DNA from 2 places in the Streptomyces sp. NPDC048507 genome. Region 1 is predicted to be linked to the other one. Evidence: riboswitches for the same ligand, from Rfam matches in the RefSeq annotation. Region 1 holds a riboswitch; the other holds the start of a gene.

Region 1 (15,160 bases):
GCGGCGTACGGCTTCCTCGATCAGGCGGTCCCTGTCCAGCCCCTCCCACAGCCTGCGGCCGAATTCCCTCGCCTCCGCGAAGCGCTTCGCGGTGCGCAGTTCGACGATCCGGTCGGCGTTCTCGATGCCGAAGAGGTCGGGGAAGATGCCGCGCGAGTGGTCGGCGTAGTCGAGGAAGAGCACCAGGTCACCGAGGCAGACGAGGGCGTCGGCGCCCTCTTTGGCCCGGGCGAGGGCTTCGGTGTTGCCGTGGACGTCGCTGACGACGTGGACCCGCGTACGACTCTTCGTGCCACCCATGCGGCCACCCTAGGGGCGCCGGGGCCCGGCCCGGTAGAGGGACCCCCGCAGGCGGCCGGACCTGCGGTTACTTCCGAGTCGCGAAGGGGGTCGACTACTGTCGGCACGGCGGTTGCGGGTCCGCCGGTGTCCGGGCGGAGTCCGGCGATGTACAGAATGTGACGCACGGAACATCTGGCCTGTTCCCCCTATCCGGAACCCACTACCGGTGGGTAACGTCCGGTCGGTCCACACGGTGGCGATGGCGCCCAGAGGAGCAGCAGTCTTGCGCGAGTTCAGCCTTCCGGCCCTGTACGAGGTCCCTTCGGACGGGAACCTGACGGATCTCGTCCGCCGCAACGCCTCCCAGCATCCCGACACCGCCGTCATGAGCCGCAAGGTCGACGGCCGGTGGCAGGACGTGACCGCGACGGAGTTCCTCGCCGAGGTGCGGGCCACCGCCAAGGGCCTGATCGCCGCGGGCGTCGAACCCGGCGACCGGGTCGCCCTGATCTCCCGCACCCGCTACGAGTGGGTGCTCCTCGACTTCGCGATCTGGACCGCGGGCGGCGTCACCGTCCCCGTGTACGAGACGAGCTCCGCCGAGCAGGTCCAGTGGATCCTCGGGGACTCCGGCGCGGTCGCCGTCATCGCGGAGAGCCCCGCGCACAGCGCGACCGTGGCCTCCCTGCGCGACCGACTGCCGGAGCTGCGCGAGGTCTGGGAGATCGAGCGGGACGCCCTGGCCGCCCTGAAGACCGCGGGCGCCGCCGTCACCGACGCCGAGGTGGACGCGCGCAGCGCCCTCGCCAACGCCGACGACCCCGCCACCATCGTCTACACCTCGGGCACCACCGGCCGCCCCAAGGGCTGCGTGCTGACCCACCGCAACTTCTTCGCCGAGTGCGGCAACGTGGTGGAGCGCCTGAGCCCGCTCTTCCGGACCGGCGAGTGCTCCGTGCTGCTGTTCCTGCCGGCCGCGCACGTCTTCGGGCGCCTGGTGGAGGTGGCGGCCGTGCTGGCACCGATCCGGCTGGGCTGCGTACCGGACATCAAGAACCTGACGGACGAGCTCCAGTCGTTCCGGCCCACCCTGATCCTCGGGGTGCCGCGCGTGTTCGAGAAGGTCTACAACTCGGCGCGCGCCAAGGCCCAGGCCGACGGCAAGGGCAGGATCTTCGACGCGGCCGCCGACACGGCCATCGCCTACAGCCGGGCGCTGGACGCCCCGGGCGGCCCGTCCTTCGGTCTGCGCCTCAAGCACAAGATCTTCTCCAAGCTGGTCTACGGCAAGCTGCACACGGTCCTCGGCGGGCGCGGCGAGTACGCGATCTCCGGCGGCGCGCCGCTGGGCGAGCGGCTCGGGCACTACTTCCGCGGCATCGGCTTCACGGTGCTGGAGGGCTACGGCCTGACCGAGTCCTGCGCGGCCACGGCCTTCAACCCGTGGGACAAGACGAAGATCGGTACGGTCGGCCAGCCGCTGCCGGGCTCGGTGGTGCGCATCGCGGACGACGGCGAGGTGCTGCTGCACGGCGAGCACATCTTCAAGGAGTACTGGAAGAACGAGAGCGCGACCGCCGAGGCGCTGACCGACGGCTGGTTCCACACCGGCGACGTCGGCACCCTCGACGAGGACGGCTACCTCGCCATCACGGGCCGCAAGAAGGAGCTCATCGTCACGGCGGGCGGCAAGAACGTCGCCCCCGCGGTGATCGAGGACCGGATCCGGGCGCACGCGCTGGTCGCGGAGTGCATGGTGGTCGGCGACGGGCGGCCGTTCGTGGCGGCGCTGGTCACCGTCGACGAGGAGTTCCTGGTCCGCTGGGCCGCGGAGAACGGCAAGCCGGCCGGGGTGACGGCGGCGGAGCTGCGCGAGGACGCGGAGCTGATCGCCGCCGTCCAGAAGGCCGTCGACGACGGCAACGCGGCGGTTTCCAAGGCGGAATCGGTGCGGAAATTCCGCATCCTCGGCTCCCAGTTCACTGAGGAGTCGGGCCACATCACGCCCTCGCTGAAGCTGAAGCGGAACGTGGTGGCCAAGGACTTCGCGGACGAGATCGAGGCGCTGTACCGGGGCTGAGCCGCCCCGGACCTCGCCGGGGCCGGCGCGCTAGCGGGGGTCCTCGGCGAGGATCCGGGCCATGTTCCGCTCCGCGAGGGCGGTGATGGTGACGAACGGGTTCACCCCGAGCGACCCCGGTACGAGCGAGCCGTCGACGACGTACAGCCCCTGGTAGCCCTTGGCGCGGCCGTAGGCGTCCGTGGCCTCGCCGAGGACGCAGCCGCCCAGCGGGTGGTAGGTGAAGTCGTCGGCGAAGGCCCTGTTGCCGCCGAAGAGGTCGTAGCGGTAGATCGTGAAGTTGGCCCGGTTGACGCGGTCGAAGAGGTTCTTGGCCGCCCGCACCGCCGGGGCGTTCTGGTCGCGGCGCCAGTTGAGCCGCGCCGAGTCGGTGGCGGCGTCGTAGGTGAAGTGGCCGCGCTCCGGGTTCTTGGTGATGGCCAGGTACATCGAGATCCAGTGCTCGAAGCCCATCGGGAGCGGGGCGATCTCGGCGAAGACGGGGTTGGCGGCGTTGTCCCAGTCGTCGATGCCCAGGGCGGGCATGGTGGCCTGGTTGGCTCCGACGGTGTCCCACAGGTGGTTGGCGCGGGCGGTCATGACGTTGCCGTTGGGGCCCCAGCCGAGACCTACGCGCTCGCTCAGCGCGGGCAGCGTGCCGCGCTCGCGGGCGCGCAGCAGGATCTCGGTGGTGCCGAGGCTGCCGGCGCCGAGGAAGAGCTGCCTGCAGCCGAGTTCGCGGACCTGGGTGACCTTTCCGGTGACGTCGCTGGTCCGCACGGTGAGGACGTAGCCGCCGGCCGGGTCGGGGCGGACGCCGACCACGCGCTGCATGGTCTCGATGGTGACGTTGCCGGTGCCGAGGGCGGCGGCCAGGTAGGTCTTGTCCACGCTCTTCTTGCCGTGGTTGTTGCCGTAGATGACCTCCCCGGCGAGGGCCGACCTGGTGGCGGTGCCGGCGGCCTCGCGCTGCATGTACGCGAAGTCGTAGACGTTGGGCACGAAGGTGGTCTTCAGGCCGGTGTTCTGGGCGTGCTTGCGGGAGATCCGGGCGAAGCGGTACCACTCCGTGGACTCGAACCAGGCGGGGTCGATGTCGTTGACGCCGAGCATGGCGCGGGCGCGCGGGTAGTACGTGCCGTACATCTCGTCGGCGTCGACCTGGGGCAGGACCTCGGTGAAGTACGAGCGCCTCGGGGTGGGCGACATGCCGCCGTTGACGAGTGAGCCGCCGCCGACGCCGCGGCCGACGTAGACGGACATGTCGCCGTAGTTCACCCGGTCCAGGACGCCGGGGTAGGGGCTGATGTCGCGGTTGACCACGTCGAGCCAGAGGAACTGGGCGAGCGGCGCCTCGGTGCGGTTGCGGAACCACATGGAGCGCTGGTCGGGCGCGGAGGTGGAGGGGAAGACCTTCCCGTCGGGCCCGGGGGTGTCCCACAGCCGCCCCATTTCGAGGACGACGGTACGCACCCCCGCCTGCCCGAGGCGCAGCGCGGCGACGGCGGACCCGTAGCCGGATCCGACGACGATGGCGGGCGCGTACTGCGCGGCGGGGGGTTCGGCGGCGGCCGCCGAGGAGAGCCCGATGCGGGTGAATCCGAGGGCCGCCGCGGTCTGGAGTGCGCCGATGCCCAAGAGGTGACGGCGCGTCAGGTTGGGTGTCATGGCCGCATCATGAGCGGATTCCGCCCAACCGGCCATAACCCGCACTGACATGTATGTGAGTGACAGTCAGACATGGCTCGACCGTAGGCCGGAGCCCGCCCGGGCCCGTCCGGTTCGCCGGAGCGCGCCCGCGCCGGGCGCCGGGGAGCGATAATCCCCCCCCGCCCGCCGGGCACCGGGGCGGCGCCCGGCGGACGTACGCCTACAGCAGCTCGCGCAGGCGGTCCGCGAGGAGGTCCCAGCGCCACTTCTCCTCGACCCAGGCGCGGCCGCGCGCGCCCATGCGCGCGCGCAGTTCCGGGTCCTGGAGGAGGGCGACGATCCGCTCGGCGGCCTCGTCCGGGGAGCCGCCGCGCACGACCCAGCCGGTCTCCCCGTCGAGCACCGCGTCGGGCGCGCCGCCCGAGTCGCCCGCGACCACCGGCAGGCCCGTCGCGGAGGCCTCCAGGTAGACGATCCCGAGCCCCTCCACGTCCAGTCCGCCCCGCCGGGTCCGGCACGGCATCGCGAAGACGTCACCCGCGCCGTAGTGGGCCGGCAGCTCCTCCCAGGGGACCGCCCCGGTGAAGACCACCGACTCCGCGACCCCGGCGCGGGCGGCCAGCGCGCGCAGGTCCGCCTCGTACGGGCCGCCGCCCACGACCAGCAGCACCGCGTCCGGCACGGCCGCCAGGATCCGGGGCATGGCCTCGATCAGGGTGTCCTGCCCCTTGCGCGGGACCAGCCGGGATACGCACACGGCCACCGGCCGGCCGGTCAGGCCCAGCCGGGCCCGGACCTCGGCGCCGCCCGATCCGGGGTGGAAGGTCTTCTCGTCCACCCCCGGCGGCAGTTGGACCATCCGGGCCGCCGCCCGCTCCGTGACGGCGGAGGCGATCCGCGCACGCGTGTACTCGCCCAGGTAGGTCAGGGTGTCGGTGCCCTCGCCGATCCGCCGCAGCAGCTGCCGCGCGGCCGGCAGCTGCGCCCAGCCCGCCTCGTGCCCGTGGGTGGTGGCGACCAGCCGCCGGGCACCCGCCCGGCGCAGCGCCGGGCCCATCAGCCCGAGCGGGGCGGCCGCCCCGAACCACACCGAACCGCAGCCGTGTTCGCGCAGCAGGGACACCGCCCGGCGGGTCACCCGGGGCGTCGGCAGCAGCATGGTGGTGCGGTCGCGCACCACCGGGAAGGGCTGCTCGGCGTCGAAGGCGGCGGTGGCCGCCCGGCCCTCGGCTCCGTGCTTCCAGGTGGAGGCGTAGACGACGACCTGTTCGGGGTCGAGGCGCAGCGCCATGTTGTGCAGGAAGGCCTGGATGCCGCCCGGGCGCGGCGGGAAGTCGTTGGTCACGATCAGCGTCTTGTGCATCGCTGCCAACGTACCGGACGGCGTCAGCCCAGTTCGTGGCGCAGGGCCTCCTGCCAGGCCCGCGTCAGCCCCTGCCGGTCCGTGCCCAGTACGGTTTCCAGCGCGGCCGGCAGCGACTCGCGGCCCGCCCGTTCGTAGAGCCGTACGAGGGCCGCCGCGCCCCAGCGGTCCGCGATGAGACGGCAGGCCAGCCAGGCGCCCTCGTAGGCCCGGGCGGCGGCCTCCTGGTCGCCGCCGAAGGCGAACGCGGCGTCGGCCGGGAGCTCCCCGGGCGGTCCCCCCTCGCGGACGGCGCGGGCGAGGGCGGGCGCCGCCTCGGCCGGGGTGAGCGGGCCGTCCCGGTAGGCGACCCAGTCGGCGAAGCCCTCGGACAGCCACTGCGGGGTCCCGGCCGTGGTGGCGCCGCGGGTGGCGACGTGGGTGGCCTCGTGGGTCAGGACGACGTCCTTGCCCGCCGCGCCGAGCTGCGCGTACCCCTCCGGGTTGATCACGATCCGGTCGGCCGGGGCCGGTCCGCCGCCGATGCTGCCGGTGGTGACGGCGCCCAGCCCCCGGTAGGTGGCGGCGGGCTTCCCGAGCAGCGCGGCCATCGCGTCCAGCGAGCCGGGGACGAGCACCACCACCCGGCGCGCCCACGCGTCCGGCCAGGCGGCGCTCACTGCGGGCACCGCCCGGTCGGCCTCCCGGCCCACCTCGGCCAGTGTCGCGGGGCTCTGCCCGACGCCGAGCACCAGGGAGGCGGCGCCCCGTACGGCGGCCACCTCGCCCTGGTCCCACAGCTGCGGGGGCGCCCCGGGGGCGGGCCCGTCGGAGGTCACCTTCCAGGCGGCGCCCTCCCGGGTCAGCTCCACCGCGCGGGCGGACCTGGCGGGGGCCCCGTCGTAGCCGGCCAGCCGGTAGCGCAGGGCGGCGCGCACGTGGGCCCGTACGCCGTCCAGCCGGACGGAGCCGACCTCGTAGGTCCAGCCCTCCAGCGGGATCCCGGCGAGCCGCGCGGGCGGGGTCCGCGACCAGGCGGCGACGGCCTCCCGGACCCCGGCCTCCTCGCCCCCGCGCCCGGCGGGCCGCCCGCACGCCACCAGCGGCAGCAGGCAGAGCAGCAGCGCGAGGAGGCGCGGGACGGTGCGGATCGGGCTCACCCGCCCGATCGTACGCAGGCCCCGCCCGTCCCCCACGGGCGGCGGCACGGTCCGGCGGAGCCGTCTTAGGGCCGGGTCACCGAGGAGACCGGCATCATCCCGACGGGGTCGTAGCGCACCCGGGCGCCCGGGTAGGGGGCGTGCACCACCTGACCGTTGCCCACGTACATGCCGACGTGGCTGGCGTCCGAGCGGTACGTCACCAGGTCCCCGGGCTGGGCCTGCGAGAGCGGCACCTGGCGGCCCGCGTACCGCTGGGCCTGCGACGTGCGCGGCAGGGAGACCCCCGCCTGCCGGTAGGACCACACCATCAGCCCGGAGCAGTCGAAACCGGAGGGGCCGGTGGAGCCCCATACGTACGGCCGTCCGACGGCCGCCCGGGCCGCCATCACGGCCGTCATGGCGCGGCCCGAGGCGTGGCCGCCGCCCCCGGCGAAGGAGGGGTCCGGCAGCACGCCGGGGCGGCCGCCCGAGCGGGAGGCCCGCTCGAAGTCGGCCCGCTCCCCCGAGGGCATGGCGTCGAGCAGCTGCCGGGCGGCGGCGAGCTTCGCCGTGACGGAGCGCTTCTGGGTGGCCACCTCGGTGCGCAGGGCCTCCAGCTCGGAGAGCTTGCGGGTGGCCTCCTGGCGCTGCTGGCCGATCCGGCGCTGCTCCTCGCGCAGTTCGCCCAGCTGCTGGGCCTGGCGGCCGCTGAGCCGGTTCAGGACGGCCGACTTGTCGAGGTAGTCCCCGGGGTCGTCGGACAGCATCAGCTCGACCGTCGGGTCCAGGCCGCCCGAGCGGTACTGGGCTCCGGCGAAGGCGCCGAGAACCCCGCGCATGGTGTTGATGCGCTCCTGGCCGCGGGCGACCGCGTCCTGGGCCCGGCTGATCTCGGCCCGCAGCCGGTCGGCCTTCTCGCCCGCCTCGTTGAACCGCTCGGTGGCCTGTTCGGCCTCTTCGAAGAGGCGGTCGACCTGGGCGCGGGAACCGGTGGAGGGGGCCGGCGGGAGTCCGGGGGACGCCTGGGCGGCGGGTGCGCCCGTCAGGGCCACGGCGGCGGTGGCCGCGGCGGCGGTCAAGACGGTGACCTTGGTGCTCCGGTCGAGGCCGCTGAGGCCGGTCCGGCGATGGGACGCCACGTGGAACCGCTCCCTTCCGCTGCGCGGGGCCCGGGTCCGCCCTCCGTGGACGGCCGTGTGCCGGGTTCCGCGGTGGCAGACAGTAGCCGCGCCACCACGCACCGGCCAACGACCGGCGCGGGGCGCACATGCCGGAGCCCCGCCTCAGACGCAGGTCACCGGCGGGGCACGGGGTCAGGGCGGCTCCGCGCAATTCGCCCGGATGGGCGGTGTGCGGCGCGTCCCGGCGACGGGGCGGGCGGGGCGGAGCGGGTCAGCCGACGCGGACGCCGAACTGGAAGGGCATGTTCTTCATGGCCTCGTAGCGGACGCCGCCGGTGGGGTTGGAGGCGTGGAAGACCTGGCCGTTGCCGGCGTAGAGGCCCACGTGGTGCAGGTCGTCGTAGAAGAAGACCAGGTCGCCGGGCTGGAGCTGGCTCATGCCGATGCGCGTGCCGTCGTTGACCTGGGTGTAGGTGGTGCGGCTGATGTCGACGCCGGCCTGCGCGTAGGCCCACTGCGTCAGTCCGGAGCAGTCCCAGGAGTCGGGGCCGGTGTCGCCCATGTGGTACCGGTCGCCCTTCTGGGTCAGCGCGGCGGCGAGCGCGTCGGCGGCCCGGCCCGAGCCCTTGACGGGGCCCCCGCCCGATCCCGCTCCGGCCCCGGGCTTGGCTCCGCCGCCGCCGTTCGCGGCGTTCGCGGCGCTCTCGCCGTCCTTGGCCGCCTCGCTCTTGAGCTGCCCGCGCTCCTCCGCGGTCAGCGAGTTGAGCTGGGCCTGGGCGTCCGCGAGCTTGTCCTGGGCGGTCTTCTTCTTCTCGGCCAGCTCCTTGCGGGTGGCGTCGAGGTCGGCGAGCTTGCCGGTGGCCTCCGCGCGCTGCTGGGCGAGGCTGCGCTGCTTGGCCTGGATCTTGGATATCGCCTCGACCTGCTTGCCGCTCAACTGCTGGAGCGTGGAGGCCTTGTCGAGGTAGGTCTCCGGGTCACCGGACAGCAGCAGCTCCACCGACTGGTCGAGGCCGCCGCCGCGGTACTGGGCGGTCGCCATCGAACCGAGGGTGTTGCGCAGGCCGTTGAGCTCGTCCTGGCCGCGGGCGACCTGGTCCTGGAGCTGCGCGATCTCCTTCTCCAGCTTGTCCTGGCGGTCCTTGGCGGCGTTGGCCTTCTCGCCCGCCTGCTCGGACTCCTCGTAGAGGGCGTCGACCTTGGATTTGACCTCGTCCTTGCCGGGCTTGTCCGGCGCGGCCATGGCCGACTGGGAGGAGAGGGCGACGGCCGCGGTGGCGAGGGCCGTGAGCACGCTCACGCGCGTACGGGTGGGCGGCTTGGGACGACGGTGGGACGCCACGAGAGCGAGCTCCTTCTTCCTGGAGCCGCCGAAGACGGTCGGGGGCTCGGCAGCGCGCCTCCGCCGTCACCCCGAATGAGTGAACTACCGCACGAAGGTTTGAACTGACCCTAGTGACCTGCCTGTGATCAGTTCAAATCCCCGCGAGAAAAATTCCGCTTCGGGACCGGCCTTTTTACCCGCGGCCCACGCTGCGTGCCGGGGAGTTGACGGTGCGTCCCCCACTCCGGGCGCCAATTCCGGCATTGCGCGCAGCAGTTACGAAAGCCGCCAAAGCCCCGTCGGTTACGAAACCCTCGACAGCCGCTTCAGCAGCAGCGCCGACGTCACCGGCCGTGCCCCCGCCTTCGCCACCCCGTCGGCCACCTCCCGGTCCGTGGAGACCACGACCACCGGACGGCCGGACGGCTCGGCCCGCACCAGCTGGCGGATCAGCTCGTCGGCCGTCACCCCGGCCTTGGAGAACAGCACCCGCACCCCGCGCGGCGGGGCGAGCAGCACCGGGGCCGCCAGCTCCGCCCCGTCGAACACGCAGGTCATCTCGGCGCCCGTCTGCGCGGCCAGCATCGACAGCCCGCCCAGCAGCCGCAGCCGCTGCTTCTCCAGCGGCATCGTCGGGTACCCGGTCTTGGTCACGTTGTAGCCGTCGACCACCAGGTGCGCCTGGGGCAGCGCCAACAGCTGGTCCAGCAGAGCCGGATCGGTCTCCGACAGGGCGCGCGCCGCGATGTCCTTCGGCGTCATCCGGCCCGGCTCCACGGCCTCCACCGTGTCGGCCGGGCGCGTCGACAGCGGCGGCAGCGCCAGTTCGCGGCGCAGCCCCGCCGCCGCGTCCAGCACCGTGTCCAGCAGCAGCCGCAGCCGCATGTCCTCGATGCTGCGCCCCTCGCGGGTGGCCCGGCGCGAGGTCTCCAGCGCCGACTCCACCTCCGCCAGCCGGGACTTGAGCCGCCGGGTCTCGCTCTCGGCGGCCGCCACCTGCGCGGCCGCCTCGGCCCGGAACCCGTCGATCTCCGCCGTCACCTTCCGCAGCGCCGCCTCGCCCCGCTTGACGTCGCTCAAGGCACTGCGCAGCTTGCGCTGAAGCGATTCCGCTTCCTTGCGGGAGGCCTCCAGGTCGACCCGCACCTGGTCGCCGCCGGAGCGCTGCTGCTCCCTGGCCTGGGCCAGCTCCCCGCGCAGCCGTTCGACTTCCCGGCGGGTCTCGTCGCCGACCCGCTCGGCGTCGGCGCGCTGCGCCTCCTCGCCCGCGGCGGCCACCAGCTTCACCCAGCCGGCCGGACGCAGCACGTACGCGGCGGCCGCCACGTCCAGCGGGTCCGCCGCGGCCGGCGGGGCTCCGGCGTCCAGCGCGCCCGCCAGCTCCGGCTGCGCCTCGCGCAGCTTCTCCGCGACCCGGCTGCGGAAGGCGCCGTCCGTCTCCACGGCGGCCGCCATGGCGTTCCCGGCGAACTTGGCCCGCCGGGTCGGGGTGAAACGGGCGTACTGGCGCAACTGCGCCGGAAGGTCCGCGACCGTCAGTCCGCCGAAGGCGTCCGAGACGAGCGCGACGACCCGGCGCCGCACGCCTTCCGGCAGCGGGCGGTCGAGCACCTCGGCGGCGTCGCCGGCCGCGTCGGCCGGCTCAGCGCCGCTTGCTGGCTCCACAATCCGTCACCCCTACCGTGATCTACTGTGGGCCCGGCTCCCTCAGGAGCCGGTGCCCGGCCTGTCCACGAGCTCGATCTGGTCCACCGCGTTGCACCAGCGACATCGCACCGACTCGATGGTCTCACTGACCACCTCGCGCTCCTCGACCTTGGGCTCCCCGGCGAGGTCCAGGTGGACGTACTCGACGGCCTTCGACGAACGGGTGACGTCGAACCGCGTGAGGTTGCCGCACAACGTGCAGCGCCACCGGGTGGTGTCGGTCGGCAGGGGAACCGTCATCGGGCCGCACTCTCCTTCGTAGCTCATTCAATCAAAGCGTTCCCGGCCCCGCGTTGCGCTCGCGGACCGCAGCACGTAACCCTACGGCCTGGCAACGCCCCCGGGCGGGTGCTCCTGCGTCATGCTCTGTCGCATGATCGTAAAGTGGCTGACGGTCCGCGAGGCCGCCCGGGGCCCGGTGGTCACCTACGCGCTGATCGCCGGCTGCTGCCTGGCGTTCGTGCTCGGCCCGGCCTCCGGCCTCAATCCCTCCTACGGCACGGGCGAACGCCTGCTGGACTCGGGCACGCGGTACTTCCAGCACTGGGGCGTGGTCCCCGACGAACTGTTCTCCGGGGCCGGACGCCCGCTGCTGACCCCGCTGACCGCGCTCTTCGTCCACGGCAGCTGGCTGCACCTGCTCGGGAACATGCTCTTCCTGCACGTCTTCGGCGCGATGACGGAGGAACGGATGGGCCGGGCGCCGTTCCTCGTCTTCTACGTGTGCACCGGATATCTGGCGCTGGCGGCGTACGCGGCGGCCAACGCCTCCTCCGACCAGACGCTGGTCGGCGCGTCGGGAGCCATCTCGGCGGTGCTCGGGGCCTTCCTCTGCCTCTTCCCGAAGGCGCGGGTGACGAGCCTGTTCCCGTTCCTGCTCTTCCTGCCGCTGCGCTTCCCGGCCTGGATCGTGCTGATGTTCTGGTTCGCCCTGCAGTGGCTGGCCGCGCAGCGCGCGGAGAGCGGGCCCGGAGTGGCCTACCTGGCCCACGTGGTGGGCTTCTCCGTGGGCTTCCTCTACGCGTGGGCGCGCTATCGGCGTACGACTAGAGTGAGGAGACCAGTGACTGCCGGCGAGGGAGACAGCCAACCGTGATCACCGCGATCGTGCTCATCAAGACCAGCGTGGACCGCATCCCCGAGATCGCCGAGTCCATCGCCGCGCTGGACAGCGTCAGCGAGGTCTACTCCGTCACCGGCACGTACGACCTGATCGCACTGGTCCGCGTGGCCCGCCACGAGAACCTGGCCGACATCATCCCCGGCCGCATCAGCAAGATCCCGGGCGTCGAGGCGACCGACACGCACGTGGCGTTCCGCACCTACTCGCAGCACGACCTGGAAGCCGCGTTCGCCATCGGCCTGGACGCGTAACGCCCGGCCGGTCCCGGGCCCGGGGCCTCACAGCCCCGGCAGAGCCTCCGCCGACCGGGCGGTCCGGCCCTCCTGGAGCCGGAAGAGGTAGCCGCGCAGGTACCCCTCCAGCTCGCCGTCGATGTGGGACACGTACGCGCGGGCCCCGCCCGCCGCCTCCCGCTCGTCGGCGCGGGCCGACACCGACCAGGTCCGGTCCAGGCGGACGGCCCACTCCCGCACCCGCCGGCGGTCCCGCCACCAGTCACGGACGAGTTCCGGGGTCCAGTACGCGTCCCCGTCTCCTCCGTAGGCCCCGAAGACCTCGCACTCGCCCGCGCAGATCAGCTCGTACGCCTCCCGCGGCGAGCGGGGCTGGCGGTAGACGAACTCCTGGCCGTCGCCGTCGTCGTCGTACAGCACGTGCGCGGGCGCGCACCCGCGCCCCGTCCAGCAGGTGTCCGTCTCCGCCGCGTAGAACGGGCCCGGCACGCTGCGCCAGTCCCGTCGGGCCCACGGGTGGTGTACACGTCCGGCGGGACCGCTCCAGTCGTGCCGCACCGGGCCGCGGCGCGGGTCCCACTGGGGCAGCGGCTTGCCCACGATCGCCCGGACGGTCGGCAGGGGGTCCCAGTAGGTCATGACCGCAGCGTGTCAGACCGCCGGGACGCAGCGGCCCTCTTCCGTGCGGTACTGCCACTTGGCGCCGTCCGCGACGAGCTCCTTCACCGCGCGCACGAACCGCTCGACGTGCTCGTCGGGGGTGCCCGCGCCGAAGCTGACGCGGATCGCGTTGAGCGAGCGCTCCCCCGGCGCCGCCTCCGGCGCACCGCACTCGCCCGGCTCCTGCGGCTCGCTGCCGAGCAGGGTGCGGACCAGCGGATGGGCGCAGAAGAGGCCGTCGCGGACGCCGATGCCGTACTCGGCGGACAGGGCCGCGGCGAAGTGGGAGCTGTTCCAGCCGTCGACCACGAAGGAGATCACGCCGACGCGCGGGGCGTCGTCCCCGAAGAGGGACAGGACCCGGACGGCCGGGACCTCGGCCAGGCCCGCGCGGACCTTCGCGATGAGGTGGTTCTCGCGGGCGACGAGGCCCTCGAACCCGGCCTCCTTCAGGGCCCGGCAGGCCGAGGCGATGGAGTAGACGCCGATGACGTTCGGGGAGCCGGCCTCGTGGCGGGCGGCGGTGGTGTGCCACTCGACGTCGACGCCGCCGTCCTCGCGGCGGGCCACCGTACGGGAGGCGCCGCCGCCCGCGAGGTAGGGCGGGGCCTGCTGGAGCCAGTCGGCGCGGCCGGCGAGCACGCCCGAGCCGAAGGGGGCGTACAGCTTGTGGCCGGAGAAGGCGATCCAGTCGACGTCCAGCTCCTGGACGGACACGGGGTGGTGCGGCGCCAGCTGGGCGGCGTCCAGGACGATCCGCGCGCCGTGGGCGTGCGCGGCGGCGGCCAGCTCCTTGACCGGCCACAGCTCGCCGGTGACGTTGGACGCCCCGGTGACGCACACCAGCGCCGGGCCGTAGGGGTCGCGGTCGGCGAGCGCCCGCTCCAGCGTCGCGACGGCCTGGTCCGGGGTGCGGGGGGCGTTCAGGTAGGTGACCTGCGCGTCGCCCCAGGGCAGCAGCGAGGCGTGGTGCTCGGTCTCGAAGACGAAGACCTGGCAGCCGGCCGGGAGGACGGCGGCCAGCAGGTTCAGCGAGTCGGTGGTCGACCGGGTGAAGACCACCTGGTCGGCGGGGCGGCAGTCCAGGAACTCGGCGACCGCGACGCGGCTCTGCTCGAACAGGTCGGTGGACAGCTGGGAGAGGTACCCGGCCCCGCGGTGCACGCTGCCGTAGTAGGGGGCGTACGCGGCCACGTCGTCCCAGACCCGCTGGAGCGCCGGGGCGCTGGCCGCGTAGTCGAGGGCGGCGTAGGTGACCTCGCCACCGGTCACGAGCGGCACGGTGACGTCCCGGCCGAGGACCGGCAGCGGCGCGGCACAGGCGGGGTCGACGCCGGCGTCGGCGCAGGCGGCAACGGAGTCGGCGGCGGTGGCGGTGGCGTTCAGGGTTGCGGACATGGCGGTGTCTCCCGGCAGGCAGGGCTGAATGGCTTCGTTGTTCGGCCCGTACGCGGGTACGGCTCGGCGGCCGGCCACAGGGGTACGGGGAGAGCCTCGGAAGGACATGGGGGTACGCCGCGGCGACCCTGTTCCGAGGGGTGAAGAAGGGGCGGAGTCGCCCTATCGCATTCGCTTGCTCACGGAAAAAGCTCCTCGAAGACCCAGGACCCCTGGTATCGAGGGATCCGCGCTTGCCGTAGACCTCGCTGCCTACGACCTGGTCATCACCCGGGGCACCCCGCCACGGAAGGAGGGTTGCCGGACAGCGAGCCGGGGCCAAAACGCTGTCACTCGTGACCTGGTCAGCATCCTGCCACAAGATCCCCCGCGCACAAGACCCCGGTCCACCATGTGGACCGGGGTCTCGCGGGAACGGCGCTCCGGCCGTCGCGGGTCAGGCGTTGCTGGCGGCCACCCAGCGCTCCAGCGCCGCCCGGGCCGAACCCGAGTCGATCGACTCGGCCGCACGGGCGATGCCCGCCGCGATCTGCTCCTCCAGCGAGCCGGTGCCCGGGTCCAGCGCCACCAGGGCAGCCGCCGAGTTCAGCAGGACGGCGTCGCGCACGGGGCCGCTCTCACCGGCCAGCAGCCGGCGGGCGACGTCCGCGTTGTAGGAGGGGTCCTCGCCGCGCAGGTCGGCGACGTCCACGATCGGGATCCCGACGTCGCGCGGGTCGAAGGCCAGCTCGGTGACCTTGCCCCCGCGGACCCACCAGACCCGGGAGGTCGCCGTCGTGGTCAGCTCGTCCATGCCGTCGTCGCCGCGGAAGACCAGAGCCGAGGAGCCGCGCTCCGCGAGCACCCCGGCGACGATGGGCGCCACCCGCGGGTCGGCCACGCCCGTGGCCTGCGCGCGCACCCGCGCCGGGTTGGTCAGCGGGCCGAGGAAGTTGAAGGTGGTCCGGATGCCCAGCTCCTTGCGGGCGGCCGCCACGTGCCGCAGGGCGGGGTGGAACTTGACCGCGAAGCAGAAGGTGATGCCGGCCTCCTCGACCACCTCCGCCACCCGGGCCGGGGTGAGGTTGAGGTTGACGCCGAGCTTCTCCAGGACGTCGGAGGAGCCGCTCGCCGAAGAGG
Region 2 (15,160 bases), on a different contig from region 1:
TGGGGCGGCGCGACGGCACGTACGTCTGGGTCTCGCTGCGCAACTCGGTCGTCGCGGACGCCGCCGACGGACCGCGCTTCCTGCTCACGCACGTCGAGGACATCGAGGAGCGCAAGCGGCACGAGCTCCAGCTCGCGCACCGGGCCAGCCACGACTCCCTCACCGGCCTGCCCAACAGCGCCGAACTGCGCTCCCGGCTCGGCGCCCGGCTGTGCCGGCGGCCCCAGTCGGTGCGGGCCACGGCCGTCGAGGCGCTCGACGCGGCCTTCGAACCGCGGCCGGAGGCGGGGGGTGGTGCGGGCGAGCACGGCTTTCGGCCCGGCGGCCACGAGGGCCCCGACCACGGCCGTCCCGTTGCCGGGACGGCGCCGGGGCCGGAGTCCTTCGAGTTCGCGGGGGCCTTCACGGCCCACGCGGACGGCCCGTACGACCACCACGTGCACACCGTGGCGCCCGCCACGGACGTCGACGACGGGACGAAGGGGCTCGCGGTCCTCTTCTGCGACCTCGACGGCTTCAAGTCGATCAACGACCGGTTCGGGCACCACACCGGCGACGCCGTCCTGATCGAGGTCGCCCGCAGGCTCACGACCTGCGTCAGGGACGGTGACACCGTCGCCCGGCTGGGTGGTGACGAGTTCGTCGTCCTCGCCGACGGACTGGGCGCGGCCGACGCCGCCGACCTCGCCGTACGGCTGCGCGGCGCGATCATCCCGCCGATCCGCGTGGACGGGCGCGCGGTCCGCGTAGGGGCGAGTTTCGGGATCGGCTGGGCCAGCTGCGGGATGTCCGCGGACGAGGTGCTGCGCTCCGCCGACCAGCGGATGTACATCGAGAAAAGGTCCCGTTCCAAGGCGCACCGGCGGGCCGGGTAGTCTGATCGGCCGCCCGTGGGCGCACGTGTTCGGGGTAGGCTCCCGTGGGTCGAAAGGAGTGACCTGCGATGACGACGCCCGCGAACAACGGCCCGCACGGTGGGGCGAACCAGCCCGAGGACGACGATCCGTTCGGCTACCTCTACGCGGACGGCCAGGCCGCCGGTGCCGCCCCGACCGCCTCGGGCGGTGGATACGGCTACCCGGGCCCGACGGGCGGTGGTCAGGCCGGCGCGCAGCCCGGCGTCCCCCGTACCTCGTACAACCAGGTGCGTACGGTCGGCGAGCGGACCTACGGCGGCCAGCGGGGACAGGTTCCCCAGCAGCAGGCCGCGTACCAGGCCCAGTACCAGGCCCCCGAGGCGCTGCAGGCGGGCGGCTACGGCGTGCCCGCGCAGCAGCAGTACACCCAGCAGGTCCCGCTCCCGGGCGGCCGCGGCGGTCACGCCGGCGGCGGGGGCGGCGGGTCCAGCCGCAAGGGGCTGCTGATCGCGGCGGTGGCCGTGGTCGCGGCGGTCGCGATCGGCATCGGCGCGGCGCTCGCCTTCGGCAATGACGGCGACGACAAGAAGAAGGACCAGGCGGGCCAGCAGGGCCAGCAGACCCCGGCGCCGCAGCAGCCCGAGGGCTCCGCGGAACCGAGCAGCTCCCCGCGGCCCTCGCAGACGCCGCTGCCCAAGGCCGACGCCTCCGGCTCCGGCATGGCCCTCACGGGCGGTGCCACGCTGATGACCGGGGTGCCGGGCGCGAAGAGTTCGGGCGGCCAGTACGTCGGCAACTTCAACCAGACCGGCGCGGCCGTGACCTGGACGCTGGACGTCCCGGCCTCCGGGAAGTACAAGCTGAAGATGACCTACGGCGTGCCGGGCAAGGACGCCAGCACCACGCTGACGGTCAACGGCGACAAGCAGACCCGCCCGATAAACATGAAGAACTTCGCCCTCGCCAAGCCGGGCGAGTGGGACAAGGGCTGGACGAACACCTACTCGCTGGTGGACCTGAAGAAGGGCACCAACAGCGTCAAGATCTCGTGCGAGACGGGCAACCAGTGCGAGATCAACATCGACCAGCTCTGGCTCGAACAGGGCTGATCCCGCCCGGCGCCACCGCCTAGAGCGGCGTGACCTGAACCGACCCCCGTACCTCCGCGTAGGTGCGGGGGTCGAATTCGCCCGCCGTCGGGGCGTGGACCGTGGCGGCCGACAGGGCCGTGGCGCGGGTGAGGGCGGCCGGCCAGTCGAGCCCCTCCGTCAGGGCGGACAGCAGGCCCGCCACCGCGGAGTCGCCGGCGCCGGTGGGGTTGCCGGCCAGGCGGCGGGGCGGGACGGCCTGCCAGGTGCCCTCGGGGGTGGCGGCGAGGAGTCCGGCCGGGCCGAGCGAGGTGACCACCGCGCGGGCGCCCCGGCGGCGGGCGTCGCGGGTGGCGGGGAGCGGGTCGCGGGAGCCGGTGAGCTCCGCCAGTTCGGCGGCGTTCGGCTTGATGATCTCCGGCCGGGCGGCGACCCCGCGGCGCAGGGCTTCGCCGCCGGTGTCGAGGAGCACGGGGACGCCGGCCGCGCGGGCCGCCCGTACGAGGACGGCGTAGGCGCCGACCGGCACGCCCGGGGGCAGGCTGCCGCACAGCGCCACCGCGCGGGCTCCGGTGAGGAGTTCGGCGTAGCGGGCCTGGAAGGCGGCCCATTCGGCGGCGGTGATCTGCGGGCCGGGTTCGTTGAACTGGGTGGTGTCGCCGGTGGTTTCGTCGACGACGGCCAGGGTGCGCCGGGTGCGGTCCGCGCAGGGGAGCAGGGCGTCGGTGACCCCGGGGGCGGCGCGCAGGAGTTCGCGTACGAGCGCGCCGGACGGTCCGCCCGCGAAGCCCGTGGCCGTCACCGGGTGGCCGAGCGTGCCGAGCACGCGGGCGACGTTCAGGCCCTTGCCGCCCGGGCGTTCGGCGACGCCGGTGACCCGGTGGGAGGCGTGCGGGAGCAGTCGCGGCACCCGGTGGGTGACGTCGAGTGCGGTGTTGAGCGTCACGGTGAGGATCATGGCCAGCCCCGGTCTCGGTGAATGCCGGGATCATGCCAAAAAGCGGGCGGCGGGCCCAGTCCCGAGGGCCCGCCGGCGTCGCCGTCCAGCCGGAAGGCCGCTCAGGACAGCGGGTTGACGATCCATTCGCCGCGCCGCATGACGCCCTTGACGTCGAACGCGGCGTCGAGGACGACCAGGTCGGCGTACTTGCCGGGTTCCAGCGAGCCGACCTGGTCGTAGAGGCCGATCAGCTTCGCGGGGTTGGCCGAGATGGCCTGCACGACGGATTCCACCGGGAGCCGGTCCACCGTCACCGACCGCTTGAACGCGGTGTCCAGGGTCAGGGTGGAGCCGGCGATGGAGCCGCCCTCCACGAGCCGGGCGACGCCGTCCTTGACCTCCACCTCCAGCGGGCCGAGGTGGTAGGTGCCGTCGCCGAAGCCGGCCGCGTCCATGGCGTCGGTGATCAGGGCGACGCGGTGGGCGCCCGCGTGGTGGAAGGCCAGCTCCAGCATCGCCGGGTGCAGGTGGGTGCCGTCGTTGATCAGCTCGACGGTGACCCGTTCGTCCTCCAGCAGCGCGGCGATCGGGCCGGGCGCGCGGTGTTCCAGGCCGGGCATCGCGTTGTAGAGGTGGGTGGCGACGGTGGCGCCCGCGTCGATGGCCTGGCGCGTCTGTTCGTACGTGGAGTCCGTGTGGCCGATCGCGGCGATGACCCCGTGTTCGGCCAGCAGCCGTACGGAGTCCAGGCCGCCCGGGAGCTCGGTCGCGAGGGTGACCATGCGGGCGGCGCCGTGCGCGGCGTCGACCAGCTTGCGGACCTCGGCCGGGTCGGGGTCGCGGAGCAGGTCCTCCTTGTGGGCGCCCTTGCGGCAGGGGTTGATGAAGGGGCCCTCGAAGTGGATGCCGGCGATCTCGCCCTGCTGGGTGAGCTCGGCGAGCAGGGCGGCGCGCCGGGCCAGTTCGTCCAGGTCGCCGGTGACGGTGGAGGCGATGAGGGTGGTGGTGCCGTGCTCGCGGTGGGTCCGTACGCCCCGGAGGACCTCCTCGGCGGTGCCGGAGGTGAAGGAGGCTCCGCCGCCGCCGTGGTTGTGCATGTCCACGAAGCCGGGGACGATCCAGTGCCCGGACAGGTCGACGACCTCGGCGCCCTCGTGGGCGCTGCCCGCGATGCGGTCGCCCTCGACGATCACCCGTCCGCCCGCGACGGTCCCGGTGGGCAGCACCACCCGGGCGCCGGAGAGAACGGTGCTGTGTGCGCTTCCGGACATCAGGCAGGTACCTCCGTGGCGAGTAGGTCCCAGGCGAGCAGCCCTGCGCCCAGGCATCCGGCGGTGTCCCCGAGGGCGGCCGGAAGGATCTCGGGCAGCCGCTGGAACGTCACGCGCTCCTCGACGGCCGTCCGAAGTGGTGTGAACAAGGTTTCCCCCGCCTCGGCCAGCCCGCCACCGATGATCAGGGTGCGCGGGTCCAGCAGGGTGATCGCGGTGACGAGCCCGTCGGCGAGCGCGCCGATGGCGGCGAGCCACACCTCGCGGGCGCGCGCGTCACCGGACTCGACGGCCTTGGCGCAGTCGGCGGCGTCGGCCCCGGGGTCGCCGGAGGCGGCGGCCCAGGCGCGGGAGACGGCGGAGGCCGAGGCCAGGGTCTCCAGGCAGCCGTGCTGGCCGCAGCCGCAGGCGGGTCCGCCCGGGCGGACCACGATGTGGCCGATCTCTCCCGCGTAGCCGTGGGCGCCCGCCTCGATGCGGCCGGCGATGCCGATGGCTCCGGCGATGCCGGTGCCCAGCGGGACGAACAGGAAGCGGTCGGCGCCCCGCCCGGCGCCGATGCGGCCCTCGGCGAGGCCGCCGGTGCGCACGTCGTGGCCGAGGGCGACGGGGATGCCGCCGAGGCGGGCGCCGAGCAGGTCGCGCAGCGGTACGTCGCGCCAGCCGAGGTTGGCGGCGTAGACGGCGGTGCCCCGTTCGGCGTCGACGATGCCGGGGACGGCCACTCCGGCGGCCGAGGCGGCCGCGCCGAAGCGCTCCGGGCCCAGCCGCAGCAGTTCGGCGGCGAAGTCCAGGATCGTCTCGACGACGGCCTCGGGGCCCCGCTCGCGGCCGGTGGCGCGGCGCGCCTCGTGCAGCAGGGTGCCGTCCTCGGCGATGAGGGCGGCCTTCATCCCGGTGCCGCCCACATCGAGGGCGATGACGTGTTTCACGGGTTTCACAGAGACAGTCTCGCGTGCTCGGGAGGGAAAGGTCTAGTCCATTGGGGGGGATTGTTGCGCTGCCATACAAATTCGGGACCCGGGCCCGGACACGGTCCGGACACAGTCCCGGCGCGGGGCCGCCGCGGGATGTGGTGCAGTCGCCAAAGTGGTGTAGACCTTACGTCGCATCGTACGTACAACAAGGGGTGGATCGAGAACCGTGAAGGGCCGTTACCTGAGCCTGGCCGCAACCGGGGCCGCGCTGTGCCTGACCACCGTGACGCTGACGGGCTGCGGAGCCGTCCCGGGTCTCGGTGGTGACAACGAGGTGACCCTCCGGGTCGTGGCGGCCGACTACGGCGACAATCCGCAGAATTCCTCCGAGGCCTACTGGAAGGACCTCGCCGCGTCCTTCGAGAAGGACAACCCGGGCGTCCACGTCGAGGTCAGCGTCTACTCCTGGTCCGAGGTCGACGCCAAGGTCGCCGCGATGGTCAAGGAGGGCAAGGCCCCCGACATCGCCCAGATCGGCGCCTACGCCGACTACGCCGAGGCCGGCAAGCTCTACACCGCCGACGAGCTGCTCTCCGTCACCACCGAGGCCGACTTCCTCGGGCCGCTCGCCGACGCGGGCAAGGTCAAGCGGGTCCAGTACGGCATGCCCTTCGTGGCCAGCACCCGGCTGCTCTTCTACAACACGAAGCTGCTCGGGGACGCCGGGGTCATCCCCAAGGACGGCTCGGGGTCCTGGCAGCCCAAGAGCTGGGCGGACCTGGAGGCGGCCGCCAAGAAGCTCAAGGCCGCGGGCGTGCCCACCCCCATGGCGGTGCCGCTGGGCCGCGAGGAGGCCCAGGCCGAGTCGATGATGTGGATGCTGGCGGGCGGCGGCGGCTACACCGACAACGAGGAGGCGTACGCGATCGACTCCCCGGAGAACGTGAAGTCCTTCGAGTTCCTGCGCGACAAGATGGTCGGGCAGGGCCTGACCGGCCCGGTCGAGCCCGGCAAGCTGGACCGCCAGGCCGCCTTCGACGCCTTCACCCGCGGCGAGGTCGGCATGCTCAACGGCCACCCCACGCTGATCAAGCAGGCCGCCGGCAAGGGCGTGAAGTTCGCCATGGTGCCCATGCCGACCGTGGACGGCACCGACCACTCCGCGATGGGCGTCGCGGACTGGGTGATGGCCTTCAAGAACGGCCACAAGGCCGAGTCCGGGAAGTTCCTGGACCACCTGTACTCCGCGAAGAACGTGACCGCCTTCACCAACAAGTACGACCTGCTGCCGGTCACCACCAGCGGCTACCGGGCCATGGAGGCCGCCAGCGGCGGCTCGGCGGCCCAGCTGAAGACCTTCCTGACCGCCCTGCCGACCGCCCGCCTCTACCCGGTCGGCAAGAAGTCCTGGGCCGGGGTCAGCGAGGACGTCAAGCAGAACATCGGGAAGGTCGTACAGCCGGGCGGCCAGCCCGCGAAGGTGCTGGAGGACATCGCGTCGACCGCGCGGAAGGCCGACAACGAGCGCTGACGGCTCCCCGGGCGCGCCCCGCCGGGCCCGCCCGGGGAGCCCCCGGCGGCTGTCGGTGCGCGGCGTTAATCTGGCCGTATGACGGACGACGGGCTGCTGACGGCCACGGAGGCCGCCGTGCTCGCGTACGAGGGACGAACCTGGCCCGGGCCCGGCGCCAAGGAGCGGGCGATACGGGAGGGCCTCGGCCTCACCCCCGTCCGGTACTACCAGCTGCTCAACGCCCTGATGGACGATCCGCGGGCGCTCGCCCACGCCCCGGGCACGGTCAACCGGCTCCGCCGCATCCGCGCGGCCCAGCGGGCCCGCAGGTAGCCGCTCCCCGGGAAGGGGTGGGCGCGCCGGGGCGGCGCCGGTAGGGTCGTCGGTATGGGGAGCCATCCGCACGACCTGCCGATGCCCGTGCCCGCCACCGCGGCCGGACGCGAGGGACTCGAAGCCCTCCTGCGTGCGCCGCGCAGGGCCGTCGTCGCCCTGGACTTCGACGGCACGCTCGCCGACATCGTCGCCGACCCCGACCAGGCCCGGGCCCACGCGGACGCCGTACCGGCGCTCGCCGCGCTGGCCCCCCGGGTCGAGGCGGTCGCCGTCGTCACCGGCCGCCCGGCCGGGGTCGCCGTCCGCTACGGCGGCTTCGCCGGAGTGCCCGGGCTCGAACACCTCGTGGTCCTCGGCCACTACGGGGCCGAGCGCTGGGACGCCGTCTCCGGCCTGGTGCACGCGCCCGCCGAACATCCCGGCGTGGCCGCCGTACGGGCCGAGCTGCCGGGGTTCCTCGACGCGATCGGAGCGTGGCGCGGGACCTGGATCGAGGAGAAGGGCCGGGCGCTGGCCGTCCACACCCGCCGGGCCGAGAACCCGGAGGCCGCGTTCGAGGCCCTGCGGGAGCCCCTCGCGGAGCTCGCCGCCCGGCACGGACTGATGGTCGAGCCGGGCCGGGCCGTCCTGGAACTGCGCCCGCCGGGCATGGACAAGGGCGTCGCCCTGAACGCGTTCCTGGAGGAACGCGGCGCCGAGGCGGTGCTGTACGCGGGCGACGACCTCGGTGACCTCGCGGCGTTCGCGGCCGTCGAGAAGCGCCGCACCGACGGCCTGCCCGGGCTGCTGGTGTGCAGCGGCTCGGCGGAGGTCCCCGAACTCGCCTCCCGCGCCGACCTGGTCCTGCCGGGCCCGGCCGCCGTCACCGCCTTCCTCGCCCGGCTGGCCGCCGCCCTGCCGCAGGAGTAGCCCGCGCGGCGGGCCGTCGCGCGACAGCCCCTAGGGGATCTGCGCGGCCAGGCCCGCGCAGATCAGGCGGACGCCGAGCAGGAACTTCTCGTCCTCCCCGTAGGCCGACGCGGCCGCCACGGTCAGCGGGAAGCGCGCCACCAGCGCGGCGCCCTGCTCCGGGCCGGCCTGCGCCGCCGGTGACTGGCTCTGCTCCTGGAGCACGTAGCCCGTGAGGTGGCTGAGCAGGGTGTCGGCGCCCACGGCCGCCGGCCCGTCCGGGACGCCCGCCGCGCGCAGGGTCTCCAGCAGCCGTTCCATCACCGCGAGCGCCCCGGTGCTGAGCACCTTCGGGCTGTCCGCGAACATCACCGCGCCCCCGGCGTGCCGCCGGATGCCCGCGCGCAGCGTCCCGGTCTGTGCCTCCACCCGCTCCTGCCAGCCCGCGCCCGGGTCCAGCGCGGCCAGCGCGGCGGTCCCCGCGTCGTAGGCCTCGCGGGCCACCCGGTCGGCCATCAGCCGGACCAGGTCGGCCTTGCCGGGCACGTGGTAGTAGAGGCTGCCCGCCTTCGCGTCGAGCCGTTGCGCCACCCGCCGCATGGACAGGCCCTGGTAGCCGGACTCGGCGAACTCCGCCATGCCCGCGTCGATGATGCGTTCCTTCGTCAGCTTCACGGGACCAGTCTACGGGTTTTTCTAACACTGTTTGAAAGTCTGCTCCGGTGGCGCTACTGTCATCCCACGACGACCGGAGGGGGGTGGCGGCGATGGGCGCACTCGTGTTCAACGCGACCACGGCGGCATTGATGGTGATCATGTTCAACGGCGGCCTGGAGCTGCTCGGCCGCGGCACGCTGCGCGGCCGCCGCGTCCCCTGGGCGGCGGTGGGCCTGACCGCCCTCGCCCTCGCCGGGGTCCTCGCGCAGCTGTGCTGGTCCGGTGCCATGGACGCGCTCGACGACGACCCCGCGAAGAACGGGTGGTGGCGGGTCGTCACCGCCGTCTTCATGCAGAACGGCGGCCTGCTCGGCGGCGCGTGGAACATCGCCACCCTCGCCGCCGTGGCGGCCCTGGCCGACTGGTACTGGGGCGGGCCCCGCACCCTCGTCCTCTTCCTCGCCGGCGTCCTGCTGCCGGAACGCGCCGACGCGCTGCTCGGCCTCGGCGGCCACCACGACGCCGATCCCCGCAACTTCGCCGGCAGCTCGGGCGCCACCTACTTCCTCGGTGCCACCCTCGCAGCCGCCCTCCTGGTGCGCGCCCTGCGGGCCCGCCGCGCCGGGACCGCGGACGCGGCGGCCGGCAAGGAGCTGCTGCTCGCCGCCGGCGTGCCCGTCCTCGGCCTCGCGCTCTGGTTCGCCCAGGCCAACGGCCACGGCCTGGTCTCCTGCTACGGCTTCGTACTGGGCGCCCTCGCCCTGTGCCTGCCGGGACGCCCCACCACCGCCCCCGCCGCCGCCCCCGCCCCCGCCGCCGGCTCCTCCGCTCAGGCCCCCGCCAGCGCCTCCAGCTGAGCCTCGAACCAGGCCGCCGGGGGCAGCGCCGTCGCCGCCGCCGCCAGCCGCTTCGTGCGCTCCGCCCGCTCCTCGCGGGGCATCGCCAGGGCCTCGTGCAGGGCCCGGGCCGTCGCGCTGACGTCGTACGGGTTCACCGTGACGGCGTCGTCCTTCAGCTCCTCGTAGGCGCCCGCCCCGGTCGACAGCACCAGCGCGCAGCCCTCCTGCGAGACCACCGGGATCTCCTTCGCGACCAGGTTCATGCCGTCCCGCACCGGGTTGACCAGCGCCACGTCCGCCATCCGGTACGCGGCGAGGGACCGCGCGAAGTCGTCCTCGACGGAGACCAGCACCGGCTGCCAGTGGGCCGTCCCGAACTCCTCGTTGATCTCCGCCGCCAGCTCCCGCACCGAGGCCGTGTAGTCCCGGTAGGCCTTGAGGTCCTGCCGCGACGGGTACGCGGAGGCCAGGTGCACCACCCGTTCGCGCCACTCGGGGTGCGTGGTGAGCAGCTCCCGGTAGGCCAGCAGGCCGCGCAGGATGTTCTTCGACAGCTCGGTGCGGTCCACGCGGACGATCGTCAGGCGGCCCTCGGTCTCCGCCCGCAGCGCCGCCAGCTTGTCGTCCACGGCCGGCCGGTGCGCGAGCGCCCGCAGGTCCTCCGCGTCCACGCCGAGCGGATACCGGCGGACCTCGGTGAACCGCTCCGGCCCGTCCCCGCCGCCGTCGGCGCGCTTCCTGCGGTGCGCCACCCCGCCCTCCCGGCCGGCGCCGGGGGCCGGGGACGGCTCCGCGACCCCGGTCGCGTCGTTCGCGTGCGCCCCCGCGATGAAGTTCTCCGACCAGCGCCGGGCGTGGAAGCCCAGCTGGTCCGCGCCGAGCATGCCCCACACCAGCTCGGAGCGGACGTCGTCCGGGAGCATCTCCATGAACTCCGGCGACGCCCAGGGCGTGTGCGTGAAGTGCGCGATCCGCAGGTCGGGGCGCAGCTCGCGCAGCTGCCCCGGGACCAGCGCCAGGTGGTAGTCCTGCACCAGGACGCGGGCGCCCTCGGCGGCCTCCTCGGCCAGCGCCCCGGCGAAGGCCCGGTTGTAGGCGGTGTACGCCTCCCAGTGGCGGCGGAACGCCGCGTCGAAGACCGGCTCGCGCGGGACGTCGTAGAGGTGGTGGTGGGTGAACCACAGCACCGAGTTGGCGATGCCGTTGTACGCGCCGTCGTAGGTCGCGGGATCGATGTCCAGCATCCGGACGCCGGGCTCGGAGGTCCCCCGGCGCACCGCCTCCCGGTCCGCGTCCGAGAGCGCGGCGCAGATCCAGAGGGCCTCCGGCTGCTTCGCGAGGGCCGCCGACAGGCCGGAGACGAGCCCGCCACCGCCGCGCCGGGCGCTGAGCGTGCCGTCGTCGGAGAGGGCGTACGAGAGCGGGCCGCGGTTCGCGGCGACGAGTACCTGAGAAGCCATGCCGCGAACCTAGCCCGGCCCGCCCCGGCTCAAACCGAGCCGTACGCCACATCTCCGGCCGCTCAGGCCACCCGGCTGCGCGCGTACTCGGCGATCGAGGCCATCGGCGGCCGCTCCTCGGTGTCCACCGGGTAGGTGCGCGGCACGAACCCGTCCGGCCCCCGCTCGAACTGCGTCAGCTCGGGGCGTACGAGGTGCGCGCGCGAGAGCCGCAGCTGGGCCGTGCGGTAGATCGCGGCGGCCATCCGGCCCAGCGCCCGCCCGTCCTGGTGCCGGTGCAGCCGGACCCCGACGTCGACCTGGGCCAGCGCGTCGAGGCCGACCGTGTGCAGCGCGTCCACCAGCAGGCCCAGCTCGACGCCGTAGCCGACGGGGAAGGGCAGCCGCTCCAGCAGCGAGCGCCGTACGGCGTACTCGCCGCCCAGCGGCTGGACGAACCCGGCCAGCTGCGGCCAGTTCAGGTTCAGCAGCGGGCGGGCCACCAGCTCGGTGACCCGACCGCCCTGGCCCGGGGCGTCGCCGAGCGGGCGGTCGTACATGGCCTTGACGAACTGCACCTGCGGATCGGTCAGCAGCGGCCCGACGATCCCGGAGACGAAGGACGCGGAGAAGTCCCGCAGGTCGGCGTCGACGAAGCAGACGACGTCGCCCGTCGTCGCGAGCAGCGAGCGCCACAGCACCTCGCCCTTGCCGGGCAGCGCCGGGATCCGCGGCAGGATCGCGTCCCGGTGCACGACCCGGGCGCCGGCCTCGGCGGCCACCTGCGCCGTACGGTCGACGGACCCGGAGTCGACCACGACCAGCTCGTCCACCAGGGGGGTCGCGAGGCCGTCGACGAGATCGCGCCGGATCACCTCGACGATCTGCCCGACCGTGGCCTCCTCGTCGAGCGCGGGCAGCACCACGCTGACCGTCGTCCCGGCCGCCCGTTTCCGGTCGAGCAGCTGGTCGAGCGGTCGGTCGGCGGCGGACCAGGAGCGGTCTGCCAGCCAGCGCTCCACCTCATCCAGCACTCTCAGCACTCCCTGCCTGTCGGCGTCACTCGTTGTTTTGGGGCGAAATGTGATCCATCTCGCCGTTCGGACGGCTGTCTCAACCACCCGGGCCTTCGGTTACAGTCTTGAACAACGCGAAGGACCACCGCATGCCGGGGGTCCCCGCGCACAAACGCACCGGCGCGCCATAGAGCGCGTGTGCCGGTGCCATACCGCTCATCCAGAGGGGCAGAGGGACACGGCCCGTTGAAGCCCCGGCAACCCTCCAGTCGGTTCTCGCGATGCGTTTTCGACGCACTCCCGCGAGGTCCCCGGCTCGGGAAGGTGCCAATTCCGTCTCATGGCGAAGTGCGCCATGGGGAAGATGAGGAGAAAGGGCCTCGCCGTCATGGCTGCACAGACTGTCGCCACTTCCGCCAACCTCGGATCCGTCGATCTCGGACCCGCCACCGGCCTTTCCTGCCGCGAGTGCGGAACCCGCTTCGAGCTCGGTCCCGTCTTCGCCTGCGTCGAGTGTTTCGGCCCGCTCGAAGTCGCCTACGACCTGCCGCTCGGCGACCCGGAGGCCCTGCGCGCGGCCATCGAGGCCGGTCCGGACAACATCTGGCGCTACGCACCGCTGCTGCCCGTCCCCGCGGACGTGGCCTCCAAGCCCAGCCTGAACCCCGGCTTCACCAAGCTCGTGGACGCGGCGAACCTGGCCAAGGAGCTGGGCGTCACCGGCAAGCTCTACGTCAAGGACGACTCGGGCAACCCGACGCACTCCTTCAAGGACCGCGTCGTGGCCATCGCCGTCGAGGCGGCCCGCGCCTTCGGCTTCACCACCCTCTCCTGCTCCTCCACCGGCAACCTGGCCGGCGCCGTCGGCGCCGCGGCCGCCCGCGCCGGTTTCCGCTCCTGCGTGTTCATCCCGCACGACCTGGAGCAGGGCAAGGTCGTCATGGCCGGTGTCTACGGTGGCGACCTGGTCGGCATCGAGGGCAACTACGACGACGTCAACCGCTTCTGCTCCGAGCTCATCGGCGACCCGCTGGGCGAGGGCTGGGGCTTCGTCAACGTCAACCTGCGCCCCTACTACGGCGAGGGCTCCAAGACCCTGGCGTACGAGATCTGCGAGCAGCTCGGCTGGCGGCTGCCCGACCAGATCGTCATCCCGATCGCGTCCGGCTCCCAGCTGACGAAGATCGACAAGGGTCTGCAGGAGCTGATCAAGCTCGGTCTGGTCGAGGACAAGCCGTACAAGATCTTCGGCGCCCAGGCCGAGGGCTGCTCCCCGGTGTCCACCGCCTTCAAGGCCGGGCACGACGTGGTCCGCCCGCAGAAGCCGGACACCATCGCCAAGTCCCTCGCCATCGGCAACCCGGCGGACGGCCCGTACGTCCTGGACATCGCGCGGCGCACCGGCGGCTACGTCGAGGACGTCGACGACACCCAGGTCGTCGAGGCCATCAAGGTCCTGGCGCAGACCGAGGGCATCTTCGCCGAGACCGCGGGCGGCGTGACCGTCGGCGTGACGAAGAAGCTCATCGAGAACGGGCAGCTCGACCCGTCGCTGACCACCGTGATCCTGAACACCGGTGACGGCCTCAAGACCCTGGAGGCGGTGGCCGCCGACAGCGGCCAGAGCGCCACCATCCGCCCCAGCCTGGACGCGTTCCGCGCCGCCGGCCTGGCCTGACCCTTCCCCCGCATCCCGGAAAGGCGGTAGCGCCATGAGCGTCAACGTCCGCATCCCCACCATCCTGCGCACCTACACCGGCGGCGTCGCCGAGGTCCCGGCCGAGGGCGCGACCCTGGCCGAGGTCATCGAGTCCCTGGAGCGCAGCCACCCCGGCATCGCCGCCCGGGTCCTGGACGACCAGGGCAAGCTGCGCCGCTTCGTGAACGTCTACGTCAACGACGACGACGTGCGCTTCGAGGGCGGCCTGGAGGCGGCGACGCCCGACGGCGCCGGCGTCTCGATCATCCCGGCCGTCGCGGGCGGCTGACGCTCCTGCCCCTCCGGGCGCCGGACGTAAAGTGAATTGCCCCCTCCGCTCATAAGCGGAGGGGGCAATTCTGCTTGATTGGGCGCGGTAAGGTTGGGGAAGTCCCCTCCGCCGTTCTTGCCCGCCGCATATGAACGGGGCCGGCGAGGGTTGACATTGAGTCAACATGGGTGCGCCCTTTGGGTCTTTGGCGAGGATTGCCGGGCCCGAGTTGCCCGGCAATATGCCAAATTTTCACTCTATTTCAATGTTTCCCGGTGTCCAGAATTCTCGTCGGAATGACCTGTCGCAGACAGCACCGGTGCGGATACATTCAGCCGCGGTCGAGGCGTTCCGGCGCAACTTCTGACCCGGGTCCGCGAAGTGCGGACCCGCGCAAGGGCCAGTAATAGGGGAGTTAGGCATGGCTCAGGGCACCGTCAAGTGGTTCAACGCGGAGAAGGGCTACGGCTTCATCGCGGTCGACGGTGGTGCGGATGTGTTCGTCCACTACAGCGCCATCCAGATGGACGGGTACCGCACCCTTGAAGAGGGTCAGCGGGTCGAGTTCGAGATCTCGCAGGGCCAGAAGGGTCCGCAGGCGGACATGGTCAAGCTCGCTGCCGGCTGAGTCCCCAGCGCGATCGACCACCGACGCACAGACACCACGAGGGGCCCACATCCCGGACACGGGATGCGGGCCCCTCGTGCGTTGTGCGGCCCCGCCGCACGGCCGGAAGCCGTCCCGGATCATCCGGAGCCGCTTGCACTCGCGGGGGTCGAGTGCTAATCATTGGCGTTAGCACTCTCCAGGTGAGAGTGCTACTAAAGACGAGGACCGGGTCGGTGAGGCCCGACGGGTCCGGCGGGAAGGAACCGCCGGCTCCGCAGGCCGTCCGTCGCGGGCGCGGGCGCGGTCCGGAGCAATCCACCCCTGTCCGGGAGGACCACTTCAGATGGCCAAGATCATTGCGTTCAACGAGGAGGCCCGGCGCGGTCTCGAGCGTGGCATGAACCAGCTCGCCGACGCCGTCAAGGTCACCCTTGGCCCCAAGGGTCGCAACGTCGTCCTTGAGAAGAAGTGGGGCGCCCCCACGATCACCAACGACGGCGTCTCCATCGCCAAGGAGATCGAGCTCGAGGACCCGTACGAGAAGATCGGCGCCGAGCTGGTCAAGGAAGTCGCCAAGAAGACGGACGACGTCGCCGGCGACGGTACGACCACCGCCACCGTTCTCGCCCAGGCGCTCGTCCGCGAGGGCCTGCGCAACGTGGCCGCCGGTGCCAACCCGATGGCCCTCAAGCGCGGTATCGAGAAGGCCGTCGAGGCCGTCTCCGCCGCCCTGCTGGCGCAGGCCAAGGACGTCGAGACCAAGGAGCAGATCGCTTCCACGGCCTCCATCTCCGCCGCCGACACCCAGATCGGCGAGCT

The links. Region 1 has a riboswitch for S-adenosylmethionine ahead of ACGFXC_RS22050 (aminotransferase class V-fold PLP-dependent enzyme). Riboswitches for the same ligand answer to the same signal wherever they lie in the genome.
Region 2: it holds a riboswitch for S-adenosylmethionine, as region 1 does, so the genes downstream of both, thrC (threonine synthase) here and ACGFXC_RS22050 (aminotransferase class V-fold PLP-dependent enzyme) in region 1, are expected to answer to the same signal.

What each region holds. Positions count from the first base shown of each region.
Region 1 covers NZ_JBICWZ010000007.1:380,904-396,063, forward strand. Annotated here, with positions in the region: gene ACGFXC_RS21990 (metallophosphoesterase) at 1-300, opposite strand, end outside; gene ACGFXC_RS21995 (AMP-dependent synthetase/ligase) at 566-2,362, shown strand; gene ACGFXC_RS22000 (GMC oxidoreductase) at 2,393-4,009, opposite strand; gene ACGFXC_RS22005 (glycosyltransferase family 4 protein) at 4,212-5,354, opposite strand; gene ACGFXC_RS22010 (hypothetical protein) at 5,378-6,493, opposite strand; gene ACGFXC_RS22015 (NlpC/P60 family protein) at 6,559-7,614, opposite strand; gene ACGFXC_RS22020 (NlpC/P60 family protein) at 7,868-8,938, opposite strand; gene ACGFXC_RS22025 (NYN domain-containing protein) at 9,224-10,588, opposite strand; gene ACGFXC_RS22030 (hypothetical protein) at 10,628-10,867, opposite strand; gene ACGFXC_RS22035 (rhomboid family intramembrane serine protease) at 11,001-11,723, shown strand; gene ACGFXC_RS22040 (Lrp/AsnC family transcriptional regulator) at 11,720-12,001, shown strand; gene ACGFXC_RS22045 (ferredoxin) at 12,029-12,622, opposite strand; gene ACGFXC_RS22050 (aminotransferase class V-fold PLP-dependent enzyme) at 12,635-14,041, opposite strand; SAM riboswitch class IV at 14,266-14,382, opposite strand; gene trpD (anthranilate phosphoribosyltransferase) at 14,478-15,160, opposite strand, start outside.
Region 2 covers NZ_JBICWZ010000013.1:76,482-91,641, reverse strand. Annotated here, with positions in the region: gene cdgB (diguanylate cyclase CdgB) at 1-875, shown strand, start outside; gene ACGFXC_RS29060 (CBM35 domain-containing protein) at 944-1,966, shown strand; gene ACGFXC_RS29055 (1-phosphofructokinase family hexose kinase) at 1,986-2,903, opposite strand; gene nagA (N-acetylglucosamine-6-phosphate deacetylase) at 3,005-4,156, opposite strand; gene ACGFXC_RS29045 (ROK family protein) at 4,156-5,088, opposite strand; gene ACGFXC_RS29040 (extracellular solute-binding protein) at 5,300-6,604, shown strand; gene ACGFXC_RS29035 (DUF3263 domain-containing protein) at 6,683-6,919, shown strand; gene otsB (trehalose-phosphatase) at 6,974-7,831, shown strand; gene ACGFXC_RS29025 (TetR/AcrR family transcriptional regulator) at 7,862-8,485, opposite strand; gene ACGFXC_RS29020 (hypothetical protein) at 8,578-9,324, shown strand; gene ACGFXC_RS29015 (trehalose-6-phosphate synthase) at 9,297-10,766, opposite strand; gene ACGFXC_RS29010 (glucosyl-3-phosphoglycerate synthase) at 10,829-11,779, opposite strand; SAM riboswitch class I at 11,975-12,132, shown strand; gene thrC (threonine synthase) at 12,150-13,439, shown strand; gene ACGFXC_RS29000 (MoaD/ThiS family protein) at 13,474-13,749, shown strand; gene ACGFXC_RS28995 (cold-shock protein) at 14,153-14,359, shown strand; gene groL (chaperonin GroEL) at 14,685-15,160, shown strand, end outside.